4 regions of the Parerythrobacter jejuensis genome follow, and region 3 is predicted to be linked to each of the others. Evidence: predicted binding sites of a transcription regulator. Region 3 holds the regulator's gene; each other region holds the start of a gene.
The links. Region 3 encodes LexA, which represses DNA repair genes until DNA is damaged. Its sites were predicted from a motif close to GTTCCNCNCTTGTTCT; they were not measured.
Positions count from the first base shown of each region.

Region 1: a site for LexA is predicted at 2,929-2,944, ahead of ABD653_RS10785 (ribonucleoside-diphosphate reductase subunit alpha). Genes of this name have one in related genera too.
Region 2: a site for LexA is predicted at 1,481-1,496, ahead of ABD653_RS01860 (putative DNA modification/repair radical SAM protein). Genes of this name have one in related genera too.
Region 4: a site for LexA is predicted at 3,000-3,015, ahead of ABD653_RS01845 (ImuA family protein). Genes of this name have one in related genera too.

Region 1 is NZ_BAAAZF010000001.1:2,184,895-2,189,696, reverse strand. Features, by position in the region: gene ABD653_RS10795 (hypothetical protein) at 1-256, opposite strand, end outside; gene arsN2 (arsenic resistance N-acetyltransferase ArsN2) at 395-829, opposite strand; gene ABD653_RS10785 (ribonucleoside-diphosphate reductase subunit alpha) at 842-2,878, opposite strand; gene ABD653_RS10780 (hypothetical protein) at 3,414-3,671, shown strand; gene ABD653_RS10775 (alpha/beta fold hydrolase) at 3,683-4,573, opposite strand; gene ABD653_RS10770 (energy transducer TonB family protein) at 4,775-4,802, opposite strand, start outside.
Region 2 is NZ_BAAAZF010000001.1:389,584-394,385, forward strand. Features, by position in the region: gene ABD653_RS01850 (DUF6504 family protein) at 1-409, shown strand, start outside; gene ABD653_RS01855 (carbonic anhydrase) at 484-1,203, opposite strand; gene ABD653_RS01860 (putative DNA modification/repair radical SAM protein) at 1,499-2,743, shown strand; gene ABD653_RS01865 (UdgX family uracil-DNA binding protein) at 2,740-4,173, shown strand; gene ABD653_RS01870 (error-prone DNA polymerase) at 4,175-4,802, shown strand, end outside.
Region 3 is NZ_BAAAZF010000001.1:606,620-611,421, forward strand. Features, by position in the region: gene ABD653_RS02925 (molybdopterin molybdotransferase MoeA) at 1-1,131, shown strand, start outside; gene lexA (transcriptional repressor LexA) at 1,219-1,908, shown strand; gene ABD653_RS02935 (ComEC/Rec2 family competence protein) at 1,939-4,143, opposite strand; gene gltX (glutamate--tRNA ligase) at 4,173-4,802, shown strand, end outside.
Region 4 is NZ_BAAAZF010000001.1:384,662-389,463, forward strand. Features, by position in the region: gene panB (3-methyl-2-oxobutanoate hydroxymethyltransferase) at 1-801, opposite strand, end outside; gene ABD653_RS01835 (sodium-dependent transporter) at 927-2,357, shown strand; gene ABD653_RS01840 (pyridoxamine 5'-phosphate oxidase family protein) at 2,431-2,913, opposite strand; gene ABD653_RS01845 (ImuA family protein) at 3,033-3,830, shown strand; gene ABD653_RS01850 (DUF6504 family protein) at 3,712-4,802, shown strand, end outside.

The DNA.
Region 1 (4,802 bases), 1.6 Mb from region 3:
CCAGCATGGTTATGCCGAGGAAGAAGCCAAAATCATACCATCCGCCGCGATTAGGCACGGCATAAACCGCAATATCGGGATTGAAGAGCGAGCCAATGAAAGACCACGGGAAGATGAAACCGTGCCACAGCCCCCACCAGAAACCGGGCGACCCGGCTTCCTTGGCGACGCCGGCATCAATCTGGCTGGCGCAAGCCGACAGGAGCAGCAAGGCAGTGCTCGCAACGGCAATCTTCGCAAACTGATGTGGTGTCATGGCCTGGGCCTCCCGAGCTTTTTCCTGATCCACCAGCTTAGCGCAATCAACGACAATGCAAACCACAAGAGGACGAACCACTCACTGGGTCCCTCGGCGATCGCGCAAAAGGCCAGTTCGATATGTGAGCAACGGCGGTCACTTGAATGTCTTCATCATATAGATCGCGCTTCCGGGACACAGCTCGGCGAATTCCCGCGATGCGGCAATTACTTGCGGCGCGGTTGAGCGGTCCTTTGCCCTGTATCCGAGCCGGGCGAAGAACGCTTCGGCCGTGGTGGTGAGAAGATGAAGTCGCTCGCACCCGTCTGATCGCACAAAGGTCTCAAGCTCTTTGACAAGCTGGCTGCCGACACCCGCGCCACGTTTGTCGGGCAAGATGATGGCAGACCGCAACAAGCGATCCGGTCCCTCACCTTCAACGCCGATGAAGCCAAGCCGTTCTGCCCCGTCTCGCAGTAACAGAAACTGGCGCCCGGCTTGATCGATATCGTCGACTGGCAGGTCTGCCGCTGCCAGCGCGTCCCTCAATGCGTCGAGCTCGTCCTTGAATCGGACAGGCTCAACAAACACCACGGACAATCCTCACTGGCAGCTGAGACATTCCTCATAGTCGGTCTGCTGTTCGCCCAGCTCCGCCTTGAGTTCGATCTCGGGCGCATCGCTGGTGTTGTCGGCTTCGACACCGCCGGCGAAGCCTGCGCGCTGGACGCTCTTCGAACGCAGGTAATAGAGCGACTTGATGCCCTTCTCCCACGCCTGGAAGTGCAGCATCATCAGGTCCCACTTGTCGACGTCAGCCGGGATGAACAGGTTCAGCGACTGGGCCTGGTCGATATAGGGCGCACGATCAGCAGCGAATTCGAGCAGGTAGCGCTGGTCGATTTCAAAGCTGGTCTTGAAGGTCGCCTTCTCTTCCGTGGTCAGGAAATCGAGATGCTGGACCGAACCGCCACGCTCGAGGATGGAATTCCACACATTGGTGGAATCCTTGCTCTTCTTGCGCAGGATCTTTTCCAGATACGGGTTCTTCACGATGAAGCTGCCCGACAGCGTCTTGTGCGTGTAGATATTGGCCGGGATCGGCTCGATGCAGGCACTGGTACCGCCACAGATGATTGAAATCGACGCGGTCGGCGCGATGGCCATCTTGCAGCTGAAGCGCTCCATCGCGCCCATTTCTTCGGCATCCGGGCAGGGGCCGCGTTCCTTGGCGAGAACCATGCTGGCTTCGTTCGCCTTGGAATGGATGTACTTGAACATCTTCTCGTTCCACGCCTTGGCCATCGGCCCTTCCAGCGGCAGGTTCTTGCTCTGGAGGAAGGAGTGGAAGCCCATCACGCCCATGCCGACACTGCGTTCGCGGCTGGCGGAATATTTGGCACGCGCCATATCGTCCGGCGCGCGGTCGATATAATCCTGCAGGACATTATCGAGGAAGCGCAGGACGTCTTCGACAAAGCCTTTCTCGTCTTTCCACTCGTCCCATTTTTCAAGGTTGAGCGACGACAGGCAGCAGACTGCCGTGCGGTCATTGCCGAGATGGTCGACACCGGTTGGCAGGGTGATTTCCGAACACAGGTTGGAGGTCGAGACCTTCAGGCCCAGATCGCGGTGATGCTTGGGCATCATGCGATTCACAGTGTCGGAGAACACGATATAGGGCTCACCCGTGGCAAGGCGCGTTTCGACCAGCTTCTGGAACAGGCTACGGGCATCGACCGTGCTGCGCACTTCGCCTGTTTTCGGCGAGATGAGATTGAACTCTTCGCCTGCGCGAACAGCTTCCATAAATTCATCGGTCAGCAGCACGCCGTGGTGCAGGTTCAGAGCCTTGCGGTTGAAATCGCCCGATGGCTTGCGGATTTCGAGGAATTCTTCGATCTCCGGATGGTGCACATCGATATAGCAGGCCGCCGAGCCGCGCCGCAGCGAGCCTTGTGAAATCGCCAGCGTCAAACTGTCCATCACGCGCACGAAGGGAATGATGCCGCTGGTCTTGCCGTTCAGGCCGACCGGCTCGCCAATGCCGCGCACCTGACCCCAATAGGTGCCGATGCCGCCGCCCTTGGACGCCAGCCAGACATTCTCGTTCCAGGTATCGACAATCCCGTTGAGGCTGTCCGAAACCGAATTGAGATAGCAGCTGATCGGCAGGCCCCGGCTGGTGCCCCCGTTGGAAAGGACCGGCGTGGCCGGCATGAACCACAGCCGGGAAATGTAATCATACAGGCGCTGGGCGTGTTCCTGATCGTCGGCATAGGCATCGGCCACGCGCGCGAACAGGTCTTGAAATTTCTCGCCCGGAAGCAGGTAGCGATCGATCAGCGTTTCCTTGCCGAATTCGGTCAGATTGGCATCGCGCGATTCATCAATGGTGATTTCGAAGCGGCGGTCGTTGACCTTCTTGCTGTCTTCCTGCGGCGTTGCGGCGGTCTTCACGGCTTCCGCCATGGCGCCTGCAGCTGCGGTCGCGACCAGCTCTTCGGATCCTGCGTCCTGCTTGTCCATGCTGACAGCCTTGTCCTTCTTCGCTTTCGATTCGGGCGCGTCGGCGACGGTCTCCGCGGTATCTACCACATCTGCGCCCATGGCCGTGTCGTCCCCTGCCTTGAAATCCATTCTCTCGCCCCGCTCTTTCATTCTTAAGGGCGACTCGCGGGCCGCCCTTTGTTCCACATTCGTTCTGCCGCGTCGAGAGCCTTCTTCCGAGCTCCCGGCCTATGACATGGTGTCAGTCGTGATGGGTTTTGCTGTCCCCTGACTGTCCCCCGTTCACCCACAATCTTGTCCCCCGAGGCCTGCGAGCTGACCGACTCCTCCCCTTACGCGGGAATCCGCGCTGGCGGGCCGATCTCACTAGGTTTTGGGGTCCGCGACCGATGCGAACCACTAGATACTGAATCAGACTGGACTCGCGCGCAAGAGGGTAAACAAGGAATAAATGGCAAAACCGCGTTCCGGGACTCGGTGTGTTAGCCTGTTGCAACGCCGCGACGCGTGGAGAAAGCTGGACTGCTGGCTTGTGCAAGCCCAAAAATGAATCCGTGAAAAAATTTTGTCGGGCAAAATTCCTCTGCGGGCCTTTTGAATCATTCGAATCGAGCGACGCAATTTTCGAATCCAAACCAACCGTTTGAACTGCAAGGAAGACACCATGCTGGAACGCGCAATCACGATCGGATTGAAGCACGAACGCATGATCGTGATCGCAGCCGCAATCTGGTTCTGGGCGGGAATCGCGATCTATGCCCGCTTCATCCCTTTGCCAGATCTGCCCGGCTGGGTGCGGCCGACATTCTTCTGGTCATCGGTGGCCTTCAACGCCGTGTGGTGGGGCTATGTCCACGGAAAGGTGGAAGCACGGCGGCGCGCGCTCGCCAAGCCCGCAGCCGCCCCGCAAGAAACCGAATAGAAAGCCCGTCCCTAGCCCTGCGCTGCCTTGGCGTGCTCGGCCATCTCCGCTGCGATCGGCTTGATCAGTTCCTCGGGCAGGTCATGGCCCCAACCGGGGAAGGTCTTGATCTTCGCGCCGGGAATATGGGCGGCCGTGTCATGGCCACCCTCGACCGGGACCAGCGGATCCGCCTCTCCATGCAGGACGAGCGTTGGCGCGGTAATGTTCTTGATCATCTCGCGCCGGTCGCCGTCAGCCACAATCGCGGACAAGTGCCGGGTCGGCCCCTCCGGATAGACGCTGCGGCGCACGCTCGCCGTAACCCGTTCGCGCAAACGATCCGCATCCGCCGGATAGCCCGGGCTCCCGATCGTGCGCGACAGGAACATGCCGTGTTCGACCAGCGCTTCCTCATCTATGCTCTTGGGCCGGGTCACCAGCGCCTTGAGCGCTTCTGGCTTGGCAGCTGGCAGTTTGGGGTGGCCGGTGGTCGAGAAAATCGAGGTCAGCGACATTGTCTTGTCGGCATGTTTGGCCGCGACATGCTGGGCAATCATCCCGCCCATGCTGCCACCGACGATATGCGCCCGCGGAATCTCCAGCGCCTCCAGCAGCCCGGCCCCGTCATCGGCCATGTCGGACAGCGTGTAGGGCACCTTGGGCGTGATCCCGAGCTTCCCGAGCAGGGTCATCTTGATCAGTCCGGGCGCCTTGACCCCGTCAAACTTGTGGCTGAGGCCGATGTCGCGATTGTCATACCGGATGACGCGAAAGCCGTGGCCGACCAGCTCGTCCACCAGTTCATCCGGCCACAGGGTCAGCTGCGCACCGAACCCCATGATCAGCAGCATTGGCGGCGCATTCTTGTCGCCGTGATCCTCGTAATGAATGGAGATTCCATTGGCCGTTGTTTCGGGCATGCCGTGCAGTCCTTTCCCGTTTCATTCTGTGTTCCGGCAGCTTCGGGCCGGTTGCCCGGATCACATGGCCGAACTGGCCATGCCGGGCAAGTTGACAAAATGACGGATATCAGACGCAACATCGCCGCCGGTCACTTGGAGGTGACTGGCGGCGATGCCCGGGGATAGGCACCACCAACCATGGTGCCTGTTGGAATGAGGTCAGGAACCGAGCGCGATCACTCCGCGT
Region 2 (4,802 bases), 220 kb from region 3:
CCCGCGTGCCGTGCGTCGGCCAATTCCGTTTGGCAGCCACATTCCGGAGCGTGCACAACGCTGGCAACCTCCGTTGGAGCCTCCGCCTGCGGCACAGGAAGAGCTGCGTTTCCATGCCCGCCCGCTCAAACTGCTCGACCGGGCCGAACCGATCGCGGTCCTTTATGCGACGCCTGACGGATATCCCCGCCGTTTCCGGTGGCGGGGCGAAGTGCACGAAGTGGTGCGGGTAGAGGGGCCGGAGCGGATCGCGCCGGAATGGTGGCGTGAACGCTCCACCGTGCGGTTGCGCGATTATTATCGTATCGAAGATGATCGGGGCCGCCGTTACTGGATCTATCGCCACGGCCTGATCGGTGATGGTCGAGGTGGCTTGCCGGACTGGTACTTGCAGGGGCTATGCGCCTGAATATCCAGTTGTTGGAAACAGAAAAGGCGCGCCTCTGCGAGACGCGCCTCCTCAGTGCTAGATTTTTGGAGGCCTTACTCCGGCGCAACCAGCAAGCGGCCACCAAGCGGCTGCACCGTGCGGGCGCTGTCACCCAAGAGCTCGTACAAGGCTGCAATCTGCTCTGCACTGGCAGTCATCGTGGACTTGGACACATGCCAATTAACGCCTTCGCTGCAGGGCGGTGTCGTAAGCGAGCCCATGTAACGGAACACCGATACGTCATCAGGCAGCATGTCGTTCACGTCGAAGGAAACAGCGGTGCCATTGCCTGAACCGGCAGCGTCAATCACGCTTTGCAGTGCGCCATTGGCTTCGCCTTCTTCGAACATGATACCCAGCACGCCCAGTTCACCACCTTCGGTAGCATGGACGAAGTGGCCGACTAGCGGGTGACGTTCACCGTTGATCGCATGCTCGGCCGGGGTGTGGAAATGAACCTGGACCAGGCCGAATGCCTTATCGCCCGAGGTCATACCCATGCCGGGCTGGAAATCGACCTGCACCTTCTCATCGCCAAGGGCGATAGCACCGGTGGTCTGGCCGTAATTGGTGGAAACTTTGACATTGCCGATGGCATTGGCATTGCCAAGATCGATCGGCGACTGGGTCAGGCCTGCATCGCATAGTGCATAAGCGCTGTTGACGGTGGACCAACGCTCGGGCGTGGTGCCATCACCGAAATTCCAGTCTTTTTGTGCTAAGGCGGGGGTGGCAGCCAGCGAGGCGACGGCCAGAAAAGCAAGGGTTTTCATATCCAACTCCTGAACTTGCGTGGCGCGTTCAGCTATGCTGCGGCGCGCCTCGCGAAATATAGTGGCAACCCTGTTTGAAATTGCGGGCCACCTGTTGCGATACGTCCGACATCACGAATGCTTTTGCATTCGCCAGAGGGGCCCGGTCCGTGCAGCTATTACGGTCTGCCAGCGATCTGGTTCCTGCCAAGGCCGTAAACTGTACGAGATAGTTCACATGAGGCGGTACTGACTGGCGCAATGAGTTGCAGAGTTTGCACTAGATGAAAAGTGTGATGGAACATATACAGAACATATGCCTCATCAGACGATTCTGCAAAAGCTTGAGATCCTTGCCGACGCGGCGAAGTATGATGCTTCCTGCGCCTCCTCCGGCACGGCGAAGAAGAATTCGCTGGGCGGGAAAGGTATGGGCTCGACCGAGGGTATGGGAATCTGCCACGCCTATGCGCCTGATGGCCGGTGCATCAGCCTGCTGAAGGTGCTGCTGACCAATCACTGCATTTTCGATTGCCATTATTGCATCAACCGCAAGAGCAGCAATGTCCGCCGCGCGCGCTTTACGCCTCAGGAAGTCGCGGACCTGACTCTGAGCTTCTACAAACGCAATTACATCGAGGGACTGTTCCTCTCCTCCGGCATCATCAAGAGCTCCAACCATACGATGGAGCAGATGGTGGAAACAGCGCGGATCCTGCGCGAGGAGCATGATTTTCGCGGCTATATTCACCTGAAGACCATTCCCGAGGCTGATCCGGAATTAATCCGGCAGGCCGGCCTTTACGCCGACCGTCTGTCGATCAATGTGGAGCTGCCAACCGATGCGGGCCTCACACGGCTCGCGCCGGACAAGGATGCGCGCCAGATCGAAGGGGCCATGGGTGGCACCAAGATGGCGATTGTAGAGGCCAAGGATGCGAAGAAGCGCTTCAAACACGCGCCGCGTTTTGCCCCGGCAGGCCAGTCGACCCAGATGATTGTCGGCGCGGATGCTGCCAGCGATGCCGATATCGTTGGCAAGGCAAGCCGTCTGTATGACAATTTCCGCCTGCGACGGGTCTACTATTCGGCTTTCAGCCCGATTCCTGATGCCAGCGCGGTGCTGCCTTTGAAGCGTCCGCCGCTGATTCGTGAGCACCGGCTTTACCAGTCCGACTGGCTGATGCGGTTTTATGGCTATCAACCGGGTGAGATCATGCAGGCGACGGGAGCGGACGGGAACTTGCCGCTGGACATCGATCCCAAGCTGGCCTGGGCCCTGAAATTCCGGGAACAGTTCCCGGTTGATGTGCAGCGTGCGAGCAAGGAGCAATTGCTGCGCGTGCCGGGGCTGGGTGTGAAGGCGGTGAGCAGGATCCTGATTGCCCGACGGCACCGGACGTTGCGGCTTGATGATATCGCCAAGCTGACGGTGTCTCTCGGCAAAATCCGCCCTTTCATTGTGACGTGTGACTGGCGCCCGACGCTGCTGACGGACCGTGCGGACCTGCGCCGCCTGCTGGCTCCCAAGCAGGAGCAACTGGAGCTGTTTGCGGCATGACCACGATGCAGAATGTCCGCCTCGGCGCCTATTACGCAGTGCATATCCCGCGTCCGGACGATTTTGCTTTCTGGCGGGAGCGGGCGCGGATGCTGGTGCAATGCGATGTGCCGCCAGACCGGGTCGCGTGGACCGAGCCCGGCAGTTCTGGCGATCTGTTTGCAGGCGGCGATACCCGCTTGCCGGTGCCGGATAGGGATGCGCGGCCGATCCGGGCCAGCAAACGCTTCCTGAGTCTGGCAAGGAATGCTGTCCTGCATTCCGATTCGGAGCGGTTTGCGCTGCTCTATCGTCTCGTCTGGCGCCAGCAAACGCAGCCGCGGATCACGGAAGACAAGACCGATCCCGATGTGCGCAAGCTGGAGGAGCTGGACAAGAATGTGCGGCGTGACAGCCACAAGATGCATGCCTTTGTCCGCTTCCGGCAGGTGAAGGAGCAGGATGGCGAAGAGCATTATGTCGCATGGTTCGAGCCCGACCATCATATCCTGCGCGCCAATGCCGGCTTTTTCAAACGCCGTTTCGCCAATATGCGCTGGTCGATCCTGACCCCGCGCGGCACGCTGCATTGGGATGGCAGCACAATGCGCGAAGGTCCTCCGGCGCAAAAAGGCGATGCGCCGCAGGGCGATCCGGCGGAGGATCTGTGGAAGACTTACTACGCCTCCATCTTCAACCCGGCACGGCTGAAAGTGGGCGCAATGCTTTCCGAAATGCCCAAGAAGTATTGGAAGAACTTGCCCGAAGCCTCTCTTATTCCAGACCTTATTGCTGGGGCGCAGTCGCGTGAAGCGATGATGGTCGCGGCCGGGGAGCGCGCTGCTTCGGACCGGCCGGAAACGCTGGAGGCGATTGACCGTGCGATCCACCAGTGTCGCCAATGCCCGATTGGTGGGCTCGATAACCAGGCAGTGATGGGTGAGGGCCCTGCCGGGGCCGCCCTGATGATCGTGGGTGAGCAGCCGGGTGATCAGGAAGACCGGGCGGGTCGACCTTTTGTCGGGCCTGCCGGGCAGCTGCTTGATCGTTATATCGAGCAAGCAGGGATCGAGCGGCGCAGCGCCTATGTCACCAATGCCGTAAAGCACTTCAAATTTGTGCAGCGTGGCAAGCGGCGGCTGCACCAGTCCCCGACAGCGAAGGAAATCGACACTTGCCGGTGGTGGCTCGAGAGCGAGCGCGCTCTGGTGCAACCGAAGATCGTCCTGGCGCTGGGGGCAAGTGCGGCGCGCGGGATACTCGGCAAGACGGTGAGCATGGCCAAGGTTCGCGGTGCCCCGATCCCGCTGGAGGATGGCAGCGAATTATGGGTCACGGCGCATCCAGCTTACCTGCTCAGGCTGGATGGCGCGGCGCATGAGGAGCAAGCGGCTTTGTTCGCGCGCGATCTTGCTGCAGTGAAGAAGCGATTGGCGGGGTTGGAGGCGTGAGATGCCCGACGCACCGCTCACGCCAGACAAGCGCCGGATCGAGATCGATCCCGATGCGATAGAGCCCCCACCGCGCGCGCCCTTTGTCGAGCTCGGGCTGCTCAGTTGTTTCAGCTTCCTGCGCGGGGCGAGCGACGCGGTGGACTTGGTTCTGGCAGCGCATCTGGCAGGCTATGATGCAATCGGGATTGCCGATGCCAACACCATGGCCGGGGTGGTGCGCATTCATACCGAGGCGACAACGCTCAAGCTGCGTCCGGTGATCGGGACGCGGATAGAGACGGTGGAGGGGTTGGCCTTCCTCGCCTATCCTCGCGATCGTGCAGCTTATGGCCGTCTATGCCGCCTGATCAGCGCAGGCCGAATGGCGAAGCTGGACGGCCAATGGCAGGACAAGGGGCAGTGCGACATCTCGCTCTCCATGTTGGCCGGGCATAGCGAGGGCGTGCAATTGATCCTGCTCCCCCCGCGTGACCTGTCCGCCATGTTCACCATCGAACATACGGGCAATGTGGTGGGTCTGGACGGGGCGGCGCTGCAAGAGACAGTGACAGCTACGTTGCCGGACCTGCTTGCGTATCTGGTGCAGGCGCTTCCGACGCTGCGTCACCTCGCTGCCAGCTACCTCC
Region 3 (4,802 bases):
CCTGTTGCGGCTCTGGATGTGCCGGTTGACGAAGCGCTGGGGCACTATCTCGCCCAGCCTCTAACCGCGGCCCGCACCCAACCACCGGCGGATTTGTCCGCGATGGATGGCTATGCGATCTGTGGTGTTGGTCCTTGGGAATTGATCGGGGAAAGCCGCTGCGGGCAAGCATTTGATGGCGCGCTGGTAACGGGCCAAACCGTTCGCATCTCGACCGGGGCCATCCTCCCTGCCGGTGCCGACCGGATCCTGATCCAGGAGAACGCCACGGTCGATGGCAAACAGGTTGCGGCCGAAGAGATACCGCCGGAAGGGCGACACATCCGGAGCAAGGCCTTCGAATTTTCCGACGGTGACAGCCTGCTAGAAGGAGGTGTTCGGATCGGTGCGGCCCAATTGGCGTTGGCACGGTCTGCCGGGCGCGGCTCGCTATCAGTCACCGGCAGGCCGAAGGTCACAATCCTTGATACCGGGGACGAACTCGTTGCCGACCCGACCCAATGCGCGACCCACCAGATACCCGCCAGCAATGCAGCCATGCTCTCTGCGCTGGCCGGTCAGGAGCCCACAACCATCGTACGCAATGCGCCATTGCCCGATCATCTCGATACCATTGTCGAGGCATTGCAGGCGAACCGCGATGCGGACCTGATCGTGATCACCGGCGGCGCATCTGTAGGCGATCACGATTTGGCCAAACCTGCCCTGGAGAAAGCCGGGGCCGAACTGGATTTCTGGAAAGTCGCGATGAAGCCGGGGAAGCCGCTGATGGTGGCAACGCGCGGCCAGCAATTGATCCTGGGCTTGCCAGGCAATCCGGTCTCCAGCTTCGTGACCGGTTATCTCTTCATGCTGCCCGCCATTCGCCGCCTCGCGGGCGCTTCCGCATGCCTTTCCCGCACGATCGACTTGCCGCTCGCCAAAGATTGTCCGGCTGGCGGCGTACGACGGGAGTTCCTACGCGCGGCATGGACTCAGGACGGGCTTGTTCCACTGGTCGAACAAGACAGCAGCGCTTTGCTCGCCCTCTCACGGGCAGAAGCGCTGATTGACCGCGCAGCCCATGCCGACGGGACGAAAGCGGGAACATATGTTCCGGCCTATTGGCTCGGAAATGGCGCGATTGCTTGACTTAGCGAAATTGGTTGCCTAATTGTTCTTCATTCGTTCGCATCGACGCGCACGAGACCGGAACAGGCCATCAGGGAGCCATCGTCCATGCTGACCGCAAAGCAGCACGAATTGATCCAGTTTATCCAGCGCAGGCTGGAAGAGACAGGAATTTCCCCTTCTTTCGAGGAAATGAAGGAAGCGCTCGACCTTAAGAGCAAGTCGGGCGTCCATCGCCTGATTTCCGCATTGGAAGAACGCGGTTTCATCCGCCGCCTGCCCAATCGCGCTCGCGCTCTCGAAGTGTTGAAGCAGCCAGAAGACGTTGTCGGCGCCACGCCTGCGGCCAAGCCGGCCAATGATCTCGTTTCGGCACGAACTGCACCGCCCAAGGCGCAACCGGAACCGGCCAATGATGTGATCGATATTCCGTTGCACGGCCGGATCGCCGCCGGTGCCCCGATTGAGGCGCTGGAAGATCATCAGTCTTTGCCTGTTCCGGCGGCCCTATTGGGCCCGGGCGAACATTACGCGCTTGAAGTGTCTGGCGACTCGATGGTCGATGCTGGCATTTTCGATGGTGACTTCGCGTTGATCCGTCGCACAGACAGCGCGCGTGATGGCGAGATTGTCGTGGCACTGGTCAACAACGAGGAAGCGACACTCAAATATCTCCATCGCGACAGCGGGATGGTGCGTCTCGATCCGGCCAATGCGGCCTATGATGCTCAGGTCTACCAACCTGCGCAGGTTCAGGTCCAAGGCAAATTGGCGGGCCTGCTCCGTCGTTATCACTGATCACCATGCGGGAAGCGGAGTTGGCGAAGGTCAGCGCCGCTCCCTGCGATCATTGCCGCGCCACCACCCATGTTCACCTTCCCCTTGGGCGACTGATGTGAAGCTCTCGTCCTCCAGGAAGAGCGCCAATCCACCCGACTTATCGAGAAAGCGCCGATCTGCTTTGAGCCATTGCGGCTGGCACGATCGCGGCAAATACCGGTCGGCCACCACGATATCCGCACGATCGCACGCTGCCGCCAAGGCGCGCTCTTCGACAATGTCGCGGCTGCGAGCGATCAGCAAATGCCAGTCTCGGCCAGAACGTTGCAAAGTGATGACACAGAAATCCCGACTGCACTTGGCACCCGGCCAATCTGCGAGCGTGACGGTTTCACCCGTCATGCCCGAGAGCTCGAGCAAATTCTCGCGCGCATAGTCCGACCGGCTTTCGCGTAGCATGATCAACCGCTCACCCTCGCCCGCAATACCGACATGCCGGCCATCTCCTGAAATCAGCACATCCGGCGCTGGTGTCAGCAACAGCATGACCGTTGCTACGGCCGATGGCACCAACCCGAGCAATCGCCATCGCCCGCGCCACAGGGCCAGCCACAAGCCTCCGATCACGAACAGAGCCAGAGTGCCCAGGCCCATCTGTGGCATCAATTTGACCGCGCCAGGCTGGCTGGCAGTGAAATGCGCAATGCCGAGGAGCAAATCGAGCGATTGCCCCACCAACCACCAGACCGGCCCGCCCAATCCAACCAGATCAAGGGCCAAGGCCACAGCGATCAGCGGCATGGATATGAAGGTCACCAGCGGGATTGCGATGACATTGGCGAACGCGCCGTAAACACCCGCGCGGTGAAAATGGAACAGGACAATCGGCATCAGCGCGATCTCGATCACGAAGCCAGTGACGAGCAGCATGATTGTGCGCCGCCCGACATGGGCAAACCAGCTTTCCTCACGGGGCGCAAGGAAACGCTTGACCGGCTCTGCGTTGTGCAAAGCGACAATCGCGATCACGGCCGAAAAACTCATCTGAAAACTCGGCCCGATCAGCGATTCCGGCCAAAGGAACATCACAAATGCCGCCGCAACCGATACCATCCGAAGCGACAAGGCGTCCCTCCCCAACGCAATCGCGATGAGCACGAGGACGGCCGCTGCGCAGCTCCGCACCGTCGGCACCTCGGCACCGGTCAGGAGTGTATAGCCGATGCCCGCCAGTGCACCGACTGCCGCTGCCGCAACCGGCAATCGGATCCGCAAGGCCAGCCACGGCCACAGCGCGAGCAGTTTCAGGGCCACAAAGAAGGCTGCGGCGATGATCGCGCTAACATGCAAGCCGCTGATGGAAAGAAGGTGGGTCAGGCCCGCATCCCGCATCGCCTCCTCATCCGCCTCGGTGATGGCGCCGCGATCCCCGCTGGCGAAGGCCGCCGCGATTGTGCCGGCCGATCCGCCGAGATTCTGCCGCACATGGCCGGACAGCAGTCGCTGAATCGCGGCCAGCCCTGTGGCTTCGGGAGCCGGTTCTATAATGTCAATCGGGCCAAGAACTGACCCAGTCGCGGCATACCCGTCAAACCATGCGCGCCGGGCAAAATTGTAAGCACCCGGCACCATCGGCGGAGCGGGTGGCATCAGCCGCGCCCGGAAGCGGATCACCGCCCCCTCGCCCAATGCATCATATGCTTGCTCACCGGGAACGTTGACCCTGATCTTTCGTGCCGTGCCTTGCTCTGCGTCACGTACGGCCAGGATCAACCTGATGCGTTGCTGGGCCGGTTGCTCCTCGCGCTCCAGTATTTTGCCTGCGAACACTTTCACTTGCGGTGCAGGATACGCCTCTGCCCCGATCATGGTTGATCGCGCCCAGATCAAGACCAGTCCGAAAGCCAACGCAGCTGCAACTGCGACAATCGCCGATCCGAGATGGAACCGGGCCACCCGGGTGCCAATCACCCATCCCGCGAAGCCAGCACCCATCGCAATCATCAGTGCGATGACCCATTCCCATGGCGTGTCGAGGACAAACCAGAGCGCTATTCCTGCTGCGAGTGAAACGGCGATCCAGGGGGCACGATCAAAGCCGGCATCGGCCAGCGCGCGATCAAGCAGAGCTGCCACGCTGGACAAGCGCCAGCGTGAATGCCAAGGGCGTTGCTGCAATGCAGCATGATCGGGCGCATGCTCGCCAGCCAGGGGCACGCCTGGCGGCATATCGGGCGCGCTGTTGGTCGCCATGGAACTGATTGGAAAGGAAGCCACACAAGATGGCAAGTAATAGTGGCGCAAAATCGGGGACTGTTGTTACGCGTTTTGCCCCTTCACCGACTGGATTTCTTCATTTGGGCGGGGCACGTACCGCTTTGTTCAATTGGCTATTTGCCCGTCATCATGGCGGCACTGCGCTGCTTCGGATCGAAGACACGGACAAGAAGCGCTCCACACAAGACGCTATCGACAAGATCCTCGAAGGTCTCGAATGGCTCGGCCTCGATTACGATGAAGATCCGGTGTTCCAGTCCGAACGCGGGTCGCGCCATGTCGAAGTCGCCGAGAAGCTCCTCGAAGCAGGCTACGCCTACAAATGCTACGCCACGACTGAGGAACTGGAAGAAATGCGCGCCGCACAACGCGCGGCCAAGCAGCCACAGCGTTATGATGGCCGGTGGCGTCACCGTGATGCGTCCGAAGCGCCTCTGGGGTCGCCTTTCGTTGTCCGGCTAAAGACACCTGAAGAGGGCGAGACGACGATCGAGGACGCGGTCCAGGGCAGTGTCACCGTCCGCAATGAAGAGTTGGACGACTACGTCCTTTTGCGGGCCGATGGCTCGCCCACCTATATGCTCGCTGTAGTGGTCGATGACCACGATATGGGAGTCACGCATATTATCCGCGGC
Region 4 (4,802 bases), 220 kb from region 3:
AGCGGTCTGTTCGATAGTCTCGGCGATATTGCCGTACTTCTTCACAAAGCGCGGCACCCGCTCGAACATGCCGAGCATATCCTCGGTCACCAGCACCTGTCCGTCACATTGGGCTGATGCGCCAATCCCTATCGTGGGCGCCGCCACTGCCTGCGTTGCCGCGATTGCTATGGGCTCAACGACCCCTTCGATAACGATGGAGAAGGCACCCGCTTCGTCAAGGGCCTTCGCATCGCCAACGATCTTGTCGGCCTCCGCATCGCTCCTGCCACGGGCAGCATAGCCGCCCAGGACATTCACCGCTTGCGGCGTAAGGCCAACATGACCCATGACAGGAATACCGCGCTGGCTCAGGAAGGCGACGGTTTCGGCCATCGCCTCACCCCCTTCGAGCTTTACTGCCGCTGCACCACTTTCCTTGAGTAGGAAGGACGCGCTCTCGAAGGCTTTTTGGGGCGATTCTTCATAGCTGCCGAACGGCATGTCGACGACAACGACGGCGTGATAGCTGCCTCTCACGACAGCTGCGGCGTGATCGGCCATCATGCGCAAGGTGACCGGAATCGTCGATGGCAATCCATAGATCACCTGCCCCAGCGAATCCCCGACCAGCAGCAAATCGCAATGGGAATCGAGCAATTGCGCCTGCCGCGCGGTGTAGGCTGTGAGCATGACCAGCGGCGTCTCGGTCTCGCCGTCTTTCTTCCGCGCCCGGATCCTGGGCACCGTCAGCCGCTTCATCGGGGCAGGCGTCGGATTTGCACGGCTTGTGCTCGTATCGAGCTGGAAGGTCGTAGACATGAGCCACCGATTAGCGGTGTGAGCGGGCAAAGGCAAAGCTTGCCCCTTGGCGGGGGCGGATTTTCCATGCAGAAGGGCCGCCTGTTTGGCGCGGGGGGCCGCGCGGTGAGAGGGCTTTTTCTGATATGGTTGCCACTACGGGTTCTGATGGCGTTACGCCGCGCGAAGGCTGGTCCTCGCGTTCGGCCTTCATTCTTGCTGCGGTCGGCTCTGCCGTTGGGCTCGGCAATATGTGGCGCTTCCCTGCAGAGGCAGGGGCCAATGGCGGCGGCGCGTTTGTGCTGTTCTACATTTTTTGTGTCGTCCTGATCGGCCTTCCGATCCTGCTTTCGGAGACTTTGATCGGTCGCCACGGGCAAGCATCCGCGCCTGAGAGCGTGCGCAAGATCGCGGCGGAATCGGGCAAGTCGTCACATTGGGACACTTTGGCCTCTTTCGGAGTGACCGGTGCATTCATTGTGCTGAGTTTCTACTGCGTCGTCGGTGGCTGGGTGCTGTATTATGTCGGCGTTTTTGCCAGCGATCTGGTGGCCACGGGGCTGACCGGAGGTGCGTTCGAAGGTCGTCCGGCCGAAGATGTGGAAGCATTGTTGCCGGGCTTGTTTGGCAATGCAGGCCTGATGGTGGGGCTGCACGCCCTGTTCATCGCCATCACGTTCTATTTCGTTTCGCGCGGCGTCTCGAGCGGGATCGAATGGGTGGCAACCTGGCTGATGCCAGCGTTTTTCTTCCTGTTCCTGGCAATCACGATTTATGGTGCCTTCACCGGGGCTTTCAGCGAAGCGGTGGCGTATTTGTTTACCTTCGATGCTTCAAAGCTGACCGGGCCTGTCATGCTGGCGGCGGTAGGGCAGGCGTTTTTCTCCCTGTCGCTCGGCGTTGCGGGCATGATGACTTACGGTGCCTATGTCGGCCGTGATGTGAACCTGGCGGGCACGTCAGGGATCATTGCCGGGGCGGATACCGCCGTTGCCCTGATTGCGGGTCTGGCGATTTTCCCGATTGTATTTGCCGCCGGGCTGGAGCCGAATGCAGGCCCTGGCCTGATGTTCCAGTCCTTGCCGATCGGCTTCCAGAATATGCCGTTTGGTTCGCTGGTCGGGCTGCTGTTCTTCGTGATGGTGTTCTTCGCGGCGCTGACCAGCTCGGTCTCACTGATGGAAGCGCCGACAGCGTGGTTGAAGGAGAAGGCCAATCTTGGACGTCCGGTCGCAACGCTTATCGTGACAGTGGCAGCAGCGCTGCTCGGGGTCCTGGCGGCGCTTTCGTTTAACACCATGTCAGACTTCCAGCCTCTGGGCTTCCTGCCTTTGTTTGAAGGGCAGGGCATGTTCGATGTGCTGGACACTGTGACCAGCAAAATCCTGATGCCAGTCGGCGCGATCCTTACGGCGGTGTTCGTGGGCTGGATAGCAGAGCGGCGTTTGATTGATTCCGAGAATGGCTTGAGTGGTCCGCTGGAGAGATTCTGGCTGTTTCTTGTCCGCTGGCTGTGTCCGGCTGCACTCACTGTGATCCTGATCGTGGGGATCTTCCCCTCGATCCTGGGCGAGTAGATCAGCCTATCCGATAGCAAAAGGGCCGCCCATGAAGGCGGCCCTTTCTATTTCGGCGCGTGTTTGGCTTGGTTTAGAGTGCGGTTTCGACGTGTTCTTCGCGGGCTTCGTCGCGTACATCTTTGCCCATCAGCATCTTTGCCGTAGCCATGATGCCCAGATCGCTGTTCCAGATTTCGGCATTGCCCAAATCCATTCGCAGCATGATCAGATTGGGATCATCTTTCCCGCCAGGGAACCAGGCTTCGACCACTTTGCTCCACTGCTTCTCCAGCCGCTCACGGCTGTTTTCGCGGGCCAGTGTACCTTCGATCCGGGCAAAAATGCTGTGATCCTTTCCGGCAAAGGTCGCAACGGCGGGGCCCATTTGGGCGAGGTCATGATCCTTGGTCGTGAAGAACCAGATTGCGCTGTCGGCGTCCTTGTCCAGCTGCGCCGTCATGACGACGGCATCGTCGCGTGCATCCGTGCGTTCGAGGAACACGAAGGGCGAATCGGCGAGTGCGTGCCAGAATTTGGCTTTAAGTTCGTCGGCGTTGCCTTGGTTGTAATTCATATTGGGGGTCTCCTTCTTCGCCTAACCAACGGGTCGAGAAGGAAATTTGTTCCGAGAGACAGGAGCATTGCGTCCCAATCGAATATGGAACATAAATAGAACATGCGATTCTACTGACTATGGCAAAGCAAAATCTCTCACCCGCGCTCCCGACTTTGGGAAGCGCCGATATCGCCGCGCTTTCGGCTGCGCGAAGCAGTCGCTGGCGCCCGGGCCTTGCACAGCAAGGGCACTTCGCACGCCATAGCGAGGTTTTTGCCAATGGACGCGAAGCAAGCGGGGCGGGGCTGGCGCTTGCGCTGGCGTTGGATGAACTACGGTCCCGGAGGGCTGGCGCAAGCGCCGAGGCGGAGGACCGTCGCGCAATCCTGTGGGTTCAGGATCGCGCTGCGGTCAGGCTCAACGGCAGACCTTATCGCCCGGGCTTGCCTGAAGAAATCCGCCATCGGGTGATCCATGTGATGGCCAACAAGCCTAAAGATGCCCTGTTCGCGTTGGAGGAGGGGTTGCGTTGCCGCGATCTTGCCTGCGTGATCGGGGAACTCGCGGGCAATCCCAAACCGCTCGATTTCACTGCTTCGCGGCGCCTTAGCCTTACCGCAGAAAAGCATGGCGTGCCCTTGTGGCTGGTGCGGCACGATGCCGGGCGTGACCTTTCCTCGGCACGGTTGCGGTGGGAAGCCCATAGCGCCGTGTCCGCGAAGCCGGACTGGAATGGGCAAGCCCCCGGTGTACCTGGCTGGCAGGCCGAACTGTTCCGGGCTCGCAGCCACGCTCCCGGCAAATGGACAATGCATGATGACGGCACAGGACTTGTCGCCAGACCTGCGGCCCACAGGGAAAGGCCAAACGCCGCCACGGCGAATCCTTTCCATCTGGTGCGCGCGTCTCGCGATCGATCGCTGGCGGCTTGCTGAAGGCGCGCTGCGCGGGGAAGGGGTGGATGCCGACCCGCTGGCGCTGATCACCGAGACTGCCCATGGCCCACGGATCGATGCGGCCAATGATGCAGGTGCCGCAGCCGGCGCTCGCAAAGGCATGATGCTGGCCGATGCGCGGACATTGTGCCCTGAACTTAAAGTCGCCCCCAGTGATGCGGCGGGAGATATCGATGCGCTGGAGAAGCTGGCAGAGTGGGCCCAGCGATGGGGGCCGTGGTCTGCGCTCGATCCGCCTGACGGGGTACTCGTCGATGTGACGGCGGTTGCGCATCTGTTTGGCGGCGAAGCCAGGTTGCTATCCGATGCCCAGGCCATGTTTGCCAAACGCGGTGTCACGGCGTGTTTTGCCATTGCGCCCACTGCCGGTGCCGCCTGGGCGCTGTCCCATTTCGGCCCGCCATGCAGCATCCTGTCGAGCGATGACGATATGGAGGCGCGCCTGTCCGAATTGCCGGTCGCTGCTCTGCGGCTTGACGAGGATGTGATCACCATCCTGCGACGGCTCGGCCTCAAGACACTCGGTGAACTGGGCAAGGTCGAGCATGAGGGAGGCGGCCGCGATGCAATCATGCGGCGTTTCCGCAACCGTCGGTCACCCGCAGCCAATCCACTTGTGCGGATGGACCAGTTGCTGGGCAAAATTCCCGAGCCGCTATTGCCCGTGGTCCCGCACGAAATGCCACTGGTGCAGCGCCGTCTGGCCGAACCCATCCGGCATCGGGACCTGCTGGACCAGGTGCTCCGCGATCTTGCCGCCGATCTGGCGCGGGAATTGGAGGGGAAGGGCGAAGGCGCGCGCAGGCTGGAGCTGGGATTGTGGCGGGTCGATGGCGAGGTGACAGTCCGGCGGCTTGAACTGTCTGCAGCGACACGCGCGGCGGAGCATATGTGCCGCCTGTTTGCCGAGAAGCTTGATGATGTCGATGCCGGCTTCGGGATCGAGACTGT